Regions from separate parts of the Klebsiella sp. Sb-30 genome, predicted to be linked through region 1. Evidence: predicted binding sites of a transcription regulator. Region 1 holds the regulator's gene; the other holds the start of a gene.
The links. Region 1 encodes Fur, which represses iron uptake genes when iron is present. Its sites were predicted from a motif close to ATAATAATGAGAACNACTATCAA; they were not measured.
Positions count from the first base shown of each region.

Region 2: a site for Fur is predicted at 1,301-1,323, ahead of sodA (superoxide dismutase [Mn]). Genes of this name have one in related genera too.

Region 1 is NZ_CM172749.1:3,735,284-3,738,697, reverse strand. Features, by position in the region: gene chiP (chitoporin ChiP) at 1-483, shown strand, start outside; gene AC236I_RS17490 (ChiQ/YbfN family lipoprotein) at 531-863, shown strand; gene fur (ferric iron uptake transcriptional regulator) at 1,195-1,647, opposite strand; gene fldA (flavodoxin FldA) at 1,940-2,470, opposite strand; gene ybfE (LexA regulated protein) at 2,620-2,913, opposite strand; gene ybfF (esterase) at 3,047-3,414, opposite strand, start outside.
Region 2 is NZ_CM172749.1:5,265,848-5,269,261, reverse strand. Features, by position in the region: gene rhaR (HTH-type transcriptional activator RhaR) at 1-66, shown strand, start outside; gene rhaT (L-rhamnose/proton symporter RhaT) at 71-1,105, opposite strand; gene sodA (superoxide dismutase [Mn]) at 1,398-2,018, shown strand; gene yiiM (6-hydroxyaminopurine reductase) at 2,090-2,764, shown strand; gene cpxA (envelope stress sensor histidine kinase CpxA) at 2,894-3,414, opposite strand, start outside.

The sequences.
Region 1 (3,414 bases):
CTGCGTCTGGAAGGCACCTGGGTGAAAGCTGAAGGCCAGCAGGGCTACTTCCTGCAGCGTATGACCCCAACCTATGCCTCTTCCAACGGTCGTCTTGATGTATGGTGGGATAACCGTTCTGACTTCAACGCCAACGGTGAAAAAGCGGTGTTCTTCGGCGCGATGTATGACATGAAAAACTGGAATATGCCGGGCTGGGCGTTTGGCGCCTCTTACGTCTACGCATGGGATGCCAAACCGGGCAGAATGTCCACGCCGGACGCCTATTACAATCCGGACAAACGGCTGGAAGAGTCCGCGTATAGCCTCGATGCCATGTACACCGTACAGGACGGCCGGGCAAAAGGAACGCTGTTTAAACTGCACTTTACCCAATACGACAACCACTCCGACATCCCGAGCTGGAGCGGTGGCTATGGCAATATCTTCCAGGATGAGCGTGACGTGAAGTTCATGGTTATTGCTCCGTTCACTATTTTCTGATGCCGCGGCGGCAGGCGTAAACCTGCCGCAAACCTGAGAGGTCAATTATGAAGAAGCTATTGCTCATCGCGGTTATGGCATCGGGCCTGGTAGCCTGTACGCAGTCCCCCGCGCCAAAAGAAGATACGAAACTAAAAGATGCTTACAGCGCCTGTATCAATACGGCGGAAGGGAATCCGGATAAGGTTCAGGCCTGCCAGAGCGTTCTCGACGTGCTGAAAGAAGATAAACAGCATCAGGCGTTTGCCAACCAGGAAAGCGTGCGCGTTCTGGATTACCAACAGTGTATTCAGGCGACCCGTACCGGCAATGACCAGGCGGTGAAAGCGCGTTGCGATCGTATCTGGAAAGAGATTCGCAGCAACAACACCAGGCCCTGATCGCGGGCGCCAGATCCTGTCAGTAAAAACGCCTGATGTTAACCATCAGGCGTTTTTCATGGCGCGCAATCCTGTGGCGATGTTCAGGCACTGATTGCCGTGGCTGCCCGGGGCTACTCATTCCCCACCAATCTTGATACCGACCCACCATTAGGTGGAATGGTACCGAAAACCCAACAGGCTCTGGTACGAGAAGCGCTGGCAAACCGCTGGGATGAGGAACCGTTTACCCGTGCTCTCGACGAGCATACCGCGCGCAGAAAAGGGTAGGCGTTTGCACATAAAAAAGCCAACCGTCAGGTTGGCTTTTTGTGGTCCACGCGGTGGGAAATTACTTTTCCAGCGCGTCGTGTGCATGTTCATCTTCGCGGCAGTCGCCTTCCGCACAGTGACCGTAAAGGTACAGACTGTGGTTGGTCAGACGGATGCCGTGGCGGTGGGCGATTTCACGCTGACGCGCTTCGATAGACTCATCGCTGAATTCGATCACTTTGCCACAATCGAGGCAAATAAGATGATCGTGATGGTGCTGCTGGGTCAGTTCGAAAACAGATTTACCGCCTTCGAAGTTGTGGCGAGTCACAATGCCAGCATCATCAAACTGGTTCAGCACGCGATAAACAGTAGCGAGACCAATCTCTTCACCCATGTCGATCAGGCGCTTGTATAAATCTTCCGCACTGACGTGATGGTTATCCGGTTCCTGCAGGACTTCCAGGATTTTTAATCGTGGAAGTGTGACTTTCAGGCCAGCCTTCTTTAATGCGGTATTGTTGTCAGTCATGCGGAATCTGTCCTGTTGCTAAACGATCTACTTCCATCAGCGGAAGTAATACAGAGAATCACCCGATGCAATGCGTCTCATTATAGAACTGCCATCGTTAAATGAAAACTGCAAGTATCGGGCCTTGTATGCTGTCAAAAACGAGGTCCCAGCTACAAACTACGTCACCTGACCTCGTTAAATCAGAGGACATTGTACAGATATGTGATTAAAAGTTAAAAACTTGTAGCTATTAGTTTGATTGCTTCTATCTATTAATGCGGCGAAACTTAACGGTAACGCCGCACAATCATCAGGCGTTTTTGATTTCTTCGAGGTGCAGCTCTTCAGAGACCTGCTTAACCCACTGAGTCACGCGTTCGTTGGTCAGTTCCGGCTGGCGGTCTTCATCGATAGCCAGGCCGACGAAGTGATCGTCATCCGCCAGGCCTTTAGAGGCTTCAAAATGATAGCCCGCGGTCGGCCAGTGGCCAACGATGGTGGCGCCGCGCGGTTCAATGATGTCGCGGATGGTGCCCAGCGCGTCACAGAAGTATTCCGCGTAGTCTTCCTGATCGCCGCAGCCAAACAGCGCAACCAGTTTACCGTTAAAGTCGACCTCTTCCAGCGTCGGGAAAAAGTCATCCCAGTCGCACTGAGCTTCACCGTAGTACCAGGTCGGAATGCCGAGCAGCAGGATGTCGTAGGCTTCCAGATCTTCTTTGCTGCTCTTGGCAATGTCGTGAACATCAGCAACATCTTTACCAAGCTGCTTCTGAATCATTTTTGCAATATTCTCGGTGTTGCCCGTGTCGCTGCCAAAAAAGATGCCGATGATTGCCATGAGTAAAATAACCTCTTGAAACTTAATGATGTGGTAGTGGCGTAATGCCCGCAGATAACGGCAATCATAGCAGAACAGGGGAGGGCGCGGAAACAGCAATCACGCCCGACTGCACACTCTGCTACATGAAAGTGTTTTTTTGAGGATTTTCAGGCTTTATCCCGGCTGTGCAGGGTTGCCAGCTGGTTCATCAGCATCTCTTCGATCAAATCGCTGCGGTTCATATTGCGAGCTTCCGCCAGCTCGTTGAGCGCATCAACCGCTTCAGCGTTGAGTTTTAACTCCACACGCTTCAGGCCGCGAACTTTGTCGCGTTTGAGCTGATTGCGTTTATTTATGCGCAGTTGTTCATCGCGCGAAAGCGGATTGGTCTTTGGTCTACCCGGGCGACGCTCGGTTGCGAACAAATCTAATGTCGTACGGTCCGTTTGTTCTTTTGCCATGATTCAGAGTGACTTCGGGGAAACAAGTTGCCGGGCTATAGCCGACACAGATAGCGCGCCATAATACATCAGGCGAACCGCTGCGCCAACGACCGCGGGCATTCTGCAGCGCGGTCGGGCAGTTTTTAGCCAGTTAAGCCTGCAAAGCGGTCAGATAGCGACGAATGGCGCGCAGGACGGCTTCCGGTTTCTCCGCATGCACCCAGTGGCCGGCGCCGGCGATGACGTGCGCTCGCGCCTGTGGGAACTGGGCGAGCAGGGTATCGCGATACTCATCGGTGACGTACGGCGAGTTGCCTCCCGGGATGAACAGGGTCGGATGAGGCCAGGCAGGAACCGTTTGCCAGCCCACGATGTGCGGATATTGATCCCATAATACCGGTACGTTGAAGCGCCACTGGCCATCAACGAAGGATTTCAGCAGAAACTGAATCACGCCTTCTTCCTGCAGATGTTGGCGCATCACCGTGGCCGCCTGCTGACGGGACGCGGCGCCGGCGT
Region 2 (3,414 bases), 1.5 Mb from region 1:
GTCTTTAATCGCGAAATTGGCATGACCCCAGGGCAGTGGCGGCAACGCAGTCGCGTTGCCGCATAGGGCATTAGCTGGCCATGCCGAGGCCAACGATATTGGCGGCGATGATAATCACCACGCAGCCCAGACTTAACACGCTGACCGGACGACGCCCGGCATTGTTCCACTCTTTCAGCACCAGCCCGACCAGCCCGCCGCACAGCACATAGAAGCTCATATGCAGCATCCAGCTCATGTAGTCATACTGCGCGGGAATGCTGGCGTGGCCCCAGGCATAGAAGAAAAACTGGAGATACCACATCAGACCGCCCAGCGCCGACAGCAGCACGTTGGCGATAATCAGCGGTTTTGCCAGCGAGAAGTCGGCTTTGATCGACAGGTTTTTGACTTTAGCCAGACGAATAAAGCAGAAGCCAAGGTTGACCAGCGCGCCGCCGCCCATAATCACCACATAGCTGGGCAGCGCGGTATACAGCGGGTCAACTCCCAGCGCTGCCGCGGCATCATGCATTGGCCTGGCGGCGTTCATCGCAAAGGACATCCCGGCAGAGAAAATGCCGCACATCACCGCCAGCATGAGCCCTTTTTTCAGATTGAAGTCTTCGGCTTTAATGCCCATCTTGCGCTCTTTCAACTGGCCGGCCCGGGTGACTATCGCCACGCCGATCACCGCAACCAGCACGCCGAGCAGCGTCATCTGGCCACCCTGGGTATGAAGGAGCACATCGATCTGCCCGTTGATAATTGGAGTCATCAGCGTGCCGACAATCAGGGTAATCCCGATGGCGATACCGATCCCCATCGACATACCGAGGTAGCGCATGGTCAGGCCGTAGTTAATATTGCCGATCCCCCACATGGCGCCAAACAGAAACACCGGCAGGAGCGTGGGGGCGTTGAAGGAACGGTAATAGGCCCAGAAATCAGGCAGCAGCATCGCGCTGATAGCCCAGGGAAGAATCAGCCAGGAGACAATCCCGCCGATTGACCACATGGTTTCCCATGACCACTGTTTAACTTGTTTGAACGGGGCATAGAAACAGGCTGCACTGGCCGCACCTATCAAATGCCAAAAAATACCCATCGTAATCGCGTGATTCATTGATTTTATCCTCATCTATTTTTTTATCGGATAAATCTTCTTCCGACACGATGAGTGTAAAAATCGGTCAGTTTTCTCGCCTTCAGGCTGTTGCCATGTGACGCTGAACTCTGGCAACCAACAACTTAATTACTTGTTCCAGCTCACAAAATTGCAGGTATACCCTGCGGTTATAACCTTATTAAAAATACGGCATTGATAAGCGTTTTCAATATCATTTAATTAACTATAATGAACCAACTGCTTACTCGGCATTAACACTTCCTGCCGCTTGACAATAATGGAGATGATTATGAGTTATACACTGCCAGCCCTGCCGTACGCTTATGACGCCCTGGAACCGCACTTTGATAAGCAGACGATGGAAATCCATCACACTAAACATCACCAGGCCTACGTTAACAACGCCAACGCTGCGCTGGAGAGCCTGCCGGAATTTGCTGACCTGTCTGCTGAAGAACTGATCGCCAAACTGGATCAGCTGCCGGCTGACAAAAAAACCGTACTGCGTAACAACGCGGGCGGCCACGCTAACCACAGCCTGTTCTGGAAAGGCCTGAAAACCGGTACCACCCTGCAGGGCGACCTGAAAGCCGCTATCGAACGTGATTTCGGTTCCGTTGATAACTTCAAAGCGGAGTTTGAAAAAGCGGCTGCGACCCGTTTCGGTTCTGGCTGGGCATGGCTGGTGCTGAAGGGCGACAAACTGGCCGTGGTTTCTACCGCTAACCAGGACTCCCCGCTGATGGGCGAAGCTATCTCCGGCGCTTCCGGCTTCCCGATTCTGGGCCTGGACGTTTGGGAACACGCTTACTACCTGAAATTCCAGAACCGTCGTCCGGACTACATCAAAGAGTTCTGGAACGTGGTTAACTGGGACGAAGCAGCAGCGCGTTTTGCCGCCAAAAAATAAGGTTGCATTGTGCTGAACGAGAAGCGAGTCTGATGACTCGCTTTTTTTATATCCGCAGCAAAGGAGCAGCGATGCACTATCCGGTGAATGTCTTTGTGGGCAAGGTAAGGGATTACGACGGCAGCCGTCCAAGCGCCATCGGGAAAATTCAGGTCGACGGTGAACTGACCCTCGGCGAACTGGGGCTGGAGGGCGATGAACAGGCGGAGACGAAAATACATGGCGGGCCGGACCGCGCGCTGTGCCACTATCCCCGTGAACACTACGCCCATTGGGCTCTTGAACTTCCGCAGCAGGCGGATCTTTTCTGCGCCCCGGCGTTTGGCGAGAATCTCTCGACCGAAGGGCTGACCGAAAAAGAGGTCTGTATCGGCGACATCTTTCGCTGGGGAGAGGCGCTGATTCAGGTGACGCAGCCGCGTTCACCGTGCTTCAAGCTTAACTATCATTTTACTGTCAGCGATATGGCGCAGCTTATGCAGAACAGCGGTAAAACCGGCTGGCTGTATCGGGTCGTGGCGGGCGGGCGGGTATCCGGCGATGCGCCGCTGGAGCTGGTTTCCCGACTAAGCGATGTGAGCGTCCATGAGGCGGGGGCCATTGCCTGGCATATGCCGTTCGATGACGAACAATACCATCGCCTGCTCTCGGCGGCGGGGCTGTCGGTGAGCTGGAGCCGTACCATGCAGAAACGGCGCCTGAGCGGGCAGATAGAAGACAATTCGCGGAGATTGTGGGGAAAATAATTCGCCGATAACGCCGCAGGCGCTGGCTGCGAACGATCCCTGAGGCGGCGCGCTGCGCCTGTCCGGGCTACCCGTCTGCGGACAGTTGTGGTAGCCCGGCTAAGCGCAGCGTAAGCCGGAGAAGAGCGATCAGGTGCGCTTATACAGCGGCAGCCAGATGGTCAGCCGCAAACCGCCTAACGGGCTGTCATCGGCTTTGACCCAGCCGCGATGCTGCTGAATCGCCGCCTCGACAATCGCCAGCCCCAGACCGGTGCCGCCGGACTCGCGATCGCGTGCCTCGTCGGTACGGTAGAACGGACGGAAAATCTGCTCGCGATCCTCCGGACTGACGCCCGGACCATCATCATCGACGTTGACCGTGATGCCGTCTTTATCCACCGAAAAACTGACCGAAATTTTGGTGTGCGAGTAGCGCAGCGCGTTACGGACGATATTTTCCAGCGCGCTTTCCAGCGCATTAGGATTGCCGTACAGCGGCCACGGACCCGGCGGATACTCGACGGTGAAGGATTTTCCAACCTGCTCGGCTTCAAACGCCGCGTTATCCAGCACTTCGCCCCACAGCTGATTGGCCTTCACCGTTTCACTGACCAGCGCGTTATTCGCCTGATTGCGCGACATCACCAGCAGGTCGTTAATCATGCTGT